DNA from 4 places in the Streptomyces sp. NPDC004721 genome. Region 3 is predicted to be linked to each of the others. Evidence: riboswitches for the same ligand, from Rfam matches in the RefSeq annotation. Region 3 holds a riboswitch; each other region holds the start of a gene.

Region 1 (2,190 bases), on a different contig from region 3:
GCCTCGGTGATGGTGCCGGTGTGGATCGCCTTGAGCAGGGAGCCCGTGGGCGCCGCGAAGTCGAGGCCGGTGTGGTAGCCGGAGGACCACATGGAGCCGGCCTGGCCGAAGGTGGAGGTGAGCGTGTACGAGGAGGTGGGCAGCGCGTACTGCCTGGCCAGCTCGGCCAGCCGGGCCTCCTCGGCCTTCCTCGCGGCCTCCTCGGCCTTCCGCTTGGCCGCCTCCTCCGCCTTCTTCTTCTCCGCGGCGGCCTTGGCCTCGGCCGCCTCCCGCGCCTTCGCCGCCTCCTCGGCGGCCTTCTTGGCGGCGGCGGCCTCGGCGTCCGCCTGGGTCTTGGCCTCGATCTGGACCTGCTGCTGCTCGGCCTGCGCCATGATCCGGTTGCGCAGCACCTCGCCGGCGTCCGAGGTGCCGTCCTCGGCCTCGGCGGCGGTCACGCCGACGGCGCTGAGCGCGGTCGACGAGCCCGCGGGTGCGGTGTCGGAGGAGTCCTCGAACAGGGAGCCCACGGAGGGCAGGTCGGGCAGCGAGATGGACACCGGCGGCTTGCCGCTGTTGGCGCTCGCCATGCCGCCCGCGCCGACGGCGGCGATGACGCCGACACCGAGAACGGTGGAGCTGCGGGCGAGTCCGCCGCCGCGCTGCTTGGCGACGCGGTGCCGGCCGCGCACGGGACGGATGGACTCCGCGGTGGGGTTCCACTCCTCCCAGAGGCCCTCGTCGGCGCGGCGGCTGTCGTAACCGAAGGTCTCTCCGTGCTGCCGACTCGGCGCGAACGGGGCTTCCGGGGCAGGCGGGTTGGACGCCACGAAGGCGTACTCCTTTCCTTCCGTCTCGCCTACCGGGTTAGCTGACGGGTTCGGAGCGGGAAGGTCTCCTACGCGCGTAAACAAGCCGTACGTACACGGCGGTTACGCTCGATTCACCCCAAGTTGGTGGTTCCCCGGTTCCCTTGCGGGATTCGGCGTGCGCGCACGGAGCCGACTCTTGTGACGGCTGGGACGACCGTGTTGCGTTATCGAACGTTAATAGACTCGGGGCCCGGATTCCAAGCCGTTCGGCTTGATCATTAAACCTTCCGGCCCGACCTTACGGTCCATGACCACCGAAAACCGGGCGAGTTGACCGCATCTCGGGGAGAGCCATGTGTCCGCGAAACACTCAGGGCCGGAATCCATTGATCGGATTCCGGCCCTGAGCCTTCAGTAGCGGGGACAGGATTTGAACCTGCGACCTCTGGGTTATGAGCCCAGCGAGCTACCGAGCTGCTCCACCCCGCGTCGTTGTGACACCAGTGTATGTCATCCGGAGGACTGCTCGCACCCACCCCACCTGCCACTGCTCGCCCCACGGTTCCCGGCCGTGCGACGAGGCCCCGCTCAGCCGAGCAGATGCCGGTTCGGTTCCTTGGCCCGCTCCTCGAACTCCGGCACCACGACGACGTCCGCGCCACCGGCCGCCAGCACCCCGGTCCCGTCGGCGTCCTCAACGAACGTGTCCGGCTCCCGCCACGCGGTCACCACCCGTCGCACCCCGGCGTCCAGAATCAGCCGGGCGCACGGACGCGGCCGGGAGGCGCGGCGGGCGCACGGCTCCAGACTGCTGTACACCGTGGCGTCCGGCAGCCGCGGATCCGCCGGGCCGACCTTGGCCAGCGCCGCCTCCTCCGCGTGCACGACCGGGTCGCCGCCCTCCCGCGAGTACCCGCGGGCGAGTTCGGTCCCGTCGGCGGCGACCACCACGGCGCCCACGCTGAACGCGGTCCGGGACGGCGGGCACTGGGCCGCCAGTTCGCAGGCGAGCCGGAGCCAGTGCCGGTCCGCGGGCACGGCGCGGCCGGCGGTGCCGGGAGCGGTGGGCTCGTAGCGCACGAGGACGACGTCCTCGATGGTCCGCGTCTCCACCAGCCGCAGCCGCCCGCCCTGGTAGGTCCCGGGTCCGAACAGCCGGGGCGCGTCCGCGTCCCCCACGAACACGGGGGCGAGCACGAGCTGCACCTCGTCCGCGAGCTGCTGCTGGAGCAGCTGCGTGTGGACGGTCCCGCCGCCCTCGACCATGAGCCGGCGCACCCCGCGTACGTCGTGCAGGTGCTCGAGCAGCCGGGGCCAGCCGAGTTCGGCGCCCAGCGGCACCACGTCGGCGGCCAGGCCCGTACGCCGCAGCCGCAGCGCGCCCTCGTCGGTCGTGTAG
Region 2 (2,190 bases), on a different contig from region 3:
CTCCATCTTCGTCCGGGCCGCCACGGCCTCAGGCATCCCCGTGACGATCGCCAAGGCCGACGGGACGCCCGTCAACGCGGCCTCCATGCTGGCCGTGCTCGGCCTCGGCGCCGAGGGCGGCGAGGAGGTCGTCCTGGCCTCCGACGCCGACGGCGCGGACGCCGCGCTGGACCGGCTGGCCAAGCTGGTCGCCGAGGGGCTCGGGGAGCTTCCCGAGACCGTCTGACCGGCAGGACCGCTCCTGCGCCGAAGCCGTGCCGCCCGGACGGGGTGGCACGGCTTCGGCGTGCCCGGCGTGCCCCCGGAACACCGGAACACCGGAACACCGGAAGGGAACACGGCGGGGAACACCGGAAGCCCCGGCTCGGGAGCCGGGGCTTCGGGAGTGTCGCGTGACGCGCCGGGCGGTGTGCCGGCGCGGGAGGTCAGATGTTGAGGCCGTGCCGGCGGAGGTAGGCCACGGGGTCGACGTCGGAGCCGTAGTCCGGGGACGTACGAGCCTCGAAGTGCAGGTGCGGTCCGGTCACGTTGCCGGTCGCGCCGGACAGGCCGATCTGCTGGCCCGGGACGACCTGCTGGCCCACCGAGACCCCGATGGACGACAGGTGCCCGTACTGGGTGTACATGCCGTCGGCCATCCTGATCACGACCTGGTTGCCGTACGCCCCGCCCCAGCCGGTCTCGACGACGGTGCCGATGCCGACCGCGTGGACGGTGGTGCCGCTCGCGGCGTGGAAGTCGATGCCGGTGTGGGTGCCGGAGGACCACAGGGAGCCGCCGGTGCGGTAGCCGGTCGATATGTAGGAGCCGAGGATCGGCGTCACGAAGGCGTTGAGACGCTTGCGCTCGGCCTCGCGGGCGGCGCGCGCCTTGGCCTCGCGCTCCTTCGCGGCCCGCTCCGCGGCCTTCTTGCGCGCGGCCTCCTCGGCCTGCTTGCGCGCGGCGGCCCTGTGCTGGGCGAGGGCCTGGGCGTCGATCTTCTCGGCGACGCTGTCGCCGATGGTGACGACCGGAGTGAGGCCGGTGTCCTCGGCGGCGGGATCCTCCGCGGCGAGGGCCGGGGCGGCGAGGGTGCCGATGACGCCGGTGGTGGCCAGGGCCGCGACGCCCGCCGCGCGAGCGGTGGTGCGGTGCATCCGGCTCGGCCGGCGGTGCTTCCCGGCGGCGCGGGTGAACGCCATGGAGACGTGGGTCCTTTCCTTCCCTCTCGCCTACCGGGTTAGCTGACGGGTTCGGAGCAGGAAGGTCTCCTACGGCCCCCTCGCGGCGCGCGCGGGTGTCCGATTCACCCCAGGGACGGTGGGTCCCCGGCTCCCCTGGCTCGCGCCGTACGGGGACTCGGCGATGGCTGTCCGGTGCCGCGGACGCGGCGCACTGCCCGACGAACAGACGGACCGACGCTAAACGGGGCCGCTTTCAATTCCCAAACGGATCAGATGTTTTGTAGCGCATACCACAGGGCAGACAGGCAACCTCCCCCTCAATTCGGACATCGTGGGGCCCTGGTGGCGTTTCGCACCAGGGCCCCACGTGCGCGTGTGCCGTTCGCCGCGCGTGCGGCGGCGAGGGGGGTACCTCTACTCGGCCGCGACGACGATGACCCGGCCGACGCCCAGGGCCTCGACGGGCTCCTTGATCTGCGCCGCGTCACCGACGAGGACCGTCACCAGCCGGTCCACCGGGAACGCGTTGACGACGGCCGCGGTCGCCTCCACCGTGCCGGTCGCGGCGAGCTGTTGATAGAGCGTCGCCTGGTAGTCGTCGGGCAGGTGCTGCTCGACCTGGTCGGCGAGCGTGCCCGCCACGGCGGCGGCCGTCTCGTACTTCAGCGGCGCCACGCCGACGAGGTTCTGCACGGCGACGTCCCGCTCGGCGTCGGTGAGGCCCTCGGCGGCGAGCTTGCGCAGCACCGTGAACAGGTCGTCCAGGGCCGGGCCGGTGTTCGGGGTGTCGACCGAGCCGCTGATGGCGAGCATCGCGGCGCCCGACCCGTCGGGGGCCGACCGCAGCACCTGGCCGAACGCCCGCACCCCGTAGGTGTAGCCCTTCTCCTCGCGCAGGACGCGGTCCAGGCGGGAGGTGAGGGTGCCGCCGAGACAGTAGGTGCCGAGCACCTGGGCGGGCCACACGCGGTCGTGCCGGTCCGGGCCGATCCGGCCGATGAGCAGCTGTGTCTGCACGGCGCCGGGC
Region 3 (2,190 bases):
CACCGTGTCCGAACGGTCCCTCGCCGCGCTCGCGGGGGCGGCGGCCGCCGGTGCCCGGCACCTCGTGGTGACCGGACGGCCGGCACCGAGGGTGCGGGAACTGCTCGACGTCCTCGGCACCACGGGGCTCGCGGTGTGCGGTCAGGGCGCCCAGCTCTACGACGCGGGCAGCGACCGCCTGCTGTGGTCGGTCACCCTGGACCGGGAGCAGGCCGAGACCGCGCTCGGCAAGATCGAGGCCGAGGTGGGGGAGGTGCACGTCGCGGTCGACCAGGACGGGGTCGAGGGGCTCACGCTCATCGAGCCGGGGTATCTCATGCCGCACCCGGCGCTGCCCGCCGTACGGGTCGAACGGCGCGACGACCTGTGGCGCGCGCCCATCAGCAAGGTGCTGCTGCGTCACCCGGCGCTGTCCGACGACGAGCTGGCGGCGGCGGCCCGCGGCGCGGTGGGTTCCCTCGCCACGGTCACCATGTCGGGCCCCGGGACCGTCGAACTCCAGCCGTGCGGCATCACCAAGGCGACCGGGCTGGCGCTGGCCGCCGAACACCTGGGACTGGGCCGCGAGAGCGCCCTCGCCTTCGGCGACATGCCGAACGACATCCCGATGTTCCAGTGGGCCGCCCGGGGGGTCGCCATGGCCAACGCCCACCCCGAGCTGAAGGCGGTGGCCGACGAGGTCACGATGTCGAACGAGGACGACGGCATCGCCGTCGTCCTCGAACGACTTTTTGTCTAGTGCTGCGACCGGAAAGGTTCACCGGCTCCGGCAGACCTTTCCGGTCACAGCGCTAGCCGGTGTGTGGTCCGGCTACGGTCCGGTCAGTACGCGCCGAAGACGTTGTCGATGGAGCCGTACCGCTTGGCCGCGTAGTTGCAGGCGGCCGTGATGTTGGCGATCGGGTCGTAGATGTCCCAGGACGTGCCGTTCACGTGGTAAGCCCGGAAGGTCGGGTCGATGACCTGGAGCAGACCCTTGGACGGGATGCCCTTCCTGGCGTTGGAGTCCCAGAGGTTGATGGCGCGCGGGTTGCCGGAGGACTCGCGGATGATGTTGCGGTGGATCCCGTTGTAGGAGCCCGGGATGCCCTTCTCCGCCATGACCGCCAGGGAGGCCCGGATCCAGCCGTCGAGGTTGTTCGAGTAACCGAAGCTCGCGGCCGTCCGGACGGTGGCCGGAGTTGCCGCGGACGCGGTCGTGGCGCCGAGCAGCGGCACGGCGAGGACGGCTGCGCCCGTGCCGGTGACGGCGAGGGTGCGGATGAGGCGGGCGGTGCGGGTAGAGCGGCGCTGACCGTTTGCAGGCATGGGGGAATTCCTCTCCGTCGCCTGCGAGGTGAGCTGTCGGGTTCGGGCTGGGAGGTGCCCGGCCGCGCCCTGAAGGGCACGGCTTCACCCCAAGCCGTTCCGGTGCGGCGTACGCGGTACGTACGACACCCGGCCCGGCGAACTTACCTGGGTCCCCCGCTCCTGCCATGGGTCATTCGGTCGTTGGGATTACGGGCGGCGGCAGGATTCGGCGTCCGCCCGTCGGTGCCGGGAACGTATGCGAGAGCACATGTCCCGAACAAGTGCCGGAATCACACTCGTCCTGTTTGACCTTGGTCTGGGGTGTATGTGGTGCTTGATCCTTTGCACCTGCCAAGGTTCAACTCGGCTGCCTGTAAAGGGAATGTGAAGGAGTGCGAGAGATGGTGCGGACGGAGGGGTGTGTGTTCCAAGTCACGGCTCGGGCGGCCGAAGGGCAATTACCACTAAAGAGAATTGAAACCCTAATAGGGGTGAATCGGACTTCATGCGTGACGGTGTGTGGGCCGTGTGGCTGACACGTGATGGTGGTCACGTCGGGTGAAGTGGCCTGGCCCGTATAGGTGGGCGATATCGGTGATCGAAACGTGACCGGATACGCTGACTTGAGTGAGGGCAGCGACCTATCGACAAACCGTGTAATCCCCAGCAGACACCAGCAGACAGGAGACCCCTCGTGACCGTCGTCGGGCCATTCGGGCTGACCGTGCGGGACCAGGCTCTCGAAGCCGATGTCCAGGCCGGATTGGCGGCTGTCGAGGAAGGGCTGCTCGAAGCCACCAAGAGCGAGGTCCCGTTCATCACGGGCGCCGCCCAGCACCTCGTCAGGGCGGGCGGGAAGCGGTTCCGGCCACTGCTCGTGATGCTCGCGTCCCAGTTCGG
Region 4 (2,190 bases), on a different contig from region 3:
TTCATGTCCGATGCCGGTGCCGGCACCGGGTGTCCGGCGCGCGCGTTACGCGGGGCGGACGACGCTGTGGATCGGCATGTAGTAGATCGACTCCTCGCGGACGTTCGTGCCCGGGCGCGGCGCGTGGATCATCATGCCGTTGCCGATGTAGATCCCGACGTGGCTGATGTCGTTGTAGAAGAAGACCAGGTCGCCGGGTTTGGCCTCGGAGACGGGGACGGTCGTGCCGGCCTCCACCTGGCTCCAGGTGGTGCGCGGCAGCGAGATCCCGGCGGACTTCCAGGCGGCCAGCGTGAGCCCGGAGCAGTCGTACGAACCGGGGCCGGTCGCGCCCCACACGTACGGCTTGCCGATCTGGGCCCTCGCGAAGTCGAGGACCTTGGCGGCCTTGGCGGCATAGCCGGTGCTCGATCCGGCATCCGTGCTCGTGCCCCCGCCCGTACCCGTGCCCGAGCCCGTACCCGTGCCCGAGCCCGTACTCGTGCCCGAGCCCGTGCTCGATCCGGAGCCCGTGCTCGATCCGGAGCTCGCTTTCGCTTCGGAGCTCTTGGCCGCCTGCTCCTCCTTGCGCTTCTGCGCGGCCGCCGCCGCCTCCGCCGCCGCCTGCCGGCGGGCCAGCTCCGCGGCCTTCTGCCGGGCGATCTCCTGCTTCTTCTTCTCGATCGCCGCCAGCCGCGCCTTCTCCTCGGCGGTCAGCGTCGACAGCAGGTGGCGCGCCTCGCTGAGCCTCGTCTGGACGTCGAGCTTGCTGGTCCTCAGATCGTCCTGCGAGGTGGTCAGCGACTCCAGGATCTTCGTCGCCTCGGTGCGCTTCTTCGTCGTCGCGAGCTGCGCGGTCTGGTAGTCGTCGACGGCCTTCTTCTGGCGCTCGGTGAGCTGCCTCATCAGATGGTCCTGGTCGAAGTACTGCTGGGGATCCTTCGCGAGCAGCAGCGTCGCGGTGCCGGACATCCCGCCCGTGCGGTACTGGGCGGCGGCGAACATGCCGAGCTCGCGCCGCGCCTCGTTCAGCTTCGCGGTGCGCTTCGCCACGTCGTCGAGGAGGCCGTTCACGCGTGTGCGCTGCGTGGCGGTCTTCTCCTTCGCCGCGTTGTACTTCTCGGTGGCCACTCCGGCCTGGTGGTAGAGGTCGTCGACCTTCTTCTGCACCTCTTCGAGGCTGGGCTTCCGGGGCTGTGCGGGCGCGGCGTTCGCCGTCTGGGACAGCAGCGCCACGGAGGTGAGGGCCGCGGTCGTCAGACCGAGGGCCGGGGACGTGCGCAGTCCGGCGATCCGGGTGGCCGTGGTCCGGGCTTTGCGGTGCGACGCCAAGGGTGGCGCCTCCTTCCATAGACCGCCTACCGGGTTAGCTGTCGGGTTCGGGCGGGTGGTCGGAAGGGCTGCCCTACCGTCCCGTGCGCGCTGTGGGGGACGCGTGAACGGGACCGATTCACCCCAGGGATGAGTGGGTCCCCGGCTCCGGCTGCCGTGAGGCGCACCGGATTCGGCGCAGGCCACCCGTCCCGGCGTGGTTCGCCGGCGGGGGTACGGGGTGCCCGCCGGGCACGCTAGCCAACGCTTGTGACTGCTGTGAAGGTTGGTGCGTGATATGTCCGCTACGTTTTCGTGACTTTCACGGTACGCATACGGATGGCTGCACTCCGGTGTTTTCGGGACCGTCGGACCGTACGTCCGGTGGGCGGCGGGTGTCCCCGTTTCCGGGGCCTCCCCGACGACCTCCGACCGGCGCGGAAAGCGGGACCGCCGTCAGGGCTCAGGACCGGGAGTCCGGATAGGCTCTGGCCAGGACGGGCTTGATCCGACGGGAGGCCGGGATGACGGCGCCGGGGCGCAGGAGCAGTACCTTCACGCGGCTGCTGCGGCACGGCTTCATCCATGCCTCGGACGCCGAGCGGCTGCTGGACGGGCCGGACCTCGCGCCGCTGAGGGACGATCCGGTGCTGCTGGAGGCGCTGGGCGCCACCGCCGACCCGGATCTCGCGCTGGGCGGGCTGGTCCGGCTGCTGGAGGCGCAGCCGGAGTCCAAGGCCCGCCGCGAGCTGCTCGACACGCTGATAGCGGCCAAACCGCTGCGCGACCGGCTGCTCGGCGTGCTCGGCGCCTCCACCGCGCTCGGCGACCACCTCGCCCGGCACGCAGGCGACTGGCGGGCGCTGGTCACCTACGAGCCGCGCGACCTGCACCCGGGGG

Evidence for each region. Region 3 has a riboswitch for cyclic di-AMP ahead of ACWEK3_RS06205 (transglycosylase SLT domain-containing protein). Riboswitches for the same ligand answer to the same signal wherever they lie in the genome.
Region 1: linked by a shared signal. The riboswitch ahead of ACWEK3_RS28710 (M23 family metallopeptidase) and the one ahead of ACWEK3_RS06205 (transglycosylase SLT domain-containing protein) in region 3 are both predicted to bind cyclic di-AMP.
Region 2: linked by a shared signal. The riboswitch ahead of ACWEK3_RS26815 (M23 family metallopeptidase) and the one ahead of ACWEK3_RS06205 (transglycosylase SLT domain-containing protein) in region 3 are both predicted to bind cyclic di-AMP.
Region 4: linked by a shared signal. The riboswitch ahead of ACWEK3_RS14685 (NlpC/P60 family protein) and the one ahead of ACWEK3_RS06205 (transglycosylase SLT domain-containing protein) in region 3 are both predicted to bind cyclic di-AMP.

What each region holds. Positions count from the first base shown of each region.
Region 1 is NZ_JBSGBZ010000037.1:59,234-61,423, reverse strand. It holds gene ACWEK3_RS28710 (M23 family metallopeptidase) at 1-809, opposite strand, end outside; cyclic di-AMP (ydaO/yuaA leader) riboswitch at 821-977, opposite strand; tRNA gene ACWEK3_RS28705 (tRNA-Met) at 1,207-1,280, opposite strand; gene ACWEK3_RS28700 (dihydrofolate reductase family protein) at 1,380-2,190, opposite strand, start outside.
Region 2 is NZ_JBSGBZ010000032.1:45,197-47,386, forward strand. It holds gene ACWEK3_RS26810 (HPr family phosphocarrier protein) at 1-226, shown strand, start outside; gene ACWEK3_RS26815 (M23 family metallopeptidase) at 426-1,181, opposite strand; cyclic di-AMP (ydaO/yuaA leader) riboswitch at 1,194-1,354, opposite strand; gene ACWEK3_RS26820 (M16 family metallopeptidase) at 1,578-2,190, opposite strand, start outside.
Region 3 is NZ_JBSGBZ010000005.1:148,937-151,126, forward strand. It holds gene ACWEK3_RS06200 (HAD family hydrolase) at 1-739, shown strand, start outside; gene ACWEK3_RS06205 (transglycosylase SLT domain-containing protein) at 823-1,308, opposite strand; cyclic di-AMP (ydaO/yuaA leader) riboswitch at 1,314-1,500, opposite strand; gene ACWEK3_RS06210 (polyprenyl synthetase family protein) at 1,985-2,190, shown strand, end outside.
Region 4 is NZ_JBSGBZ010000013.1:101,877-104,066, reverse strand. It holds gene ACWEK3_RS14685 (NlpC/P60 family protein) at 46-1,311, opposite strand; cyclic di-AMP (ydaO/yuaA leader) riboswitch at 1,320-1,499, opposite strand; gene ACWEK3_RS14680 (bifunctional [glutamine synthetase] adenylyltransferase/[glutamine synthetase]-adenylyl-L-tyrosine phosphorylase) at 1,815-2,190, shown strand, end outside.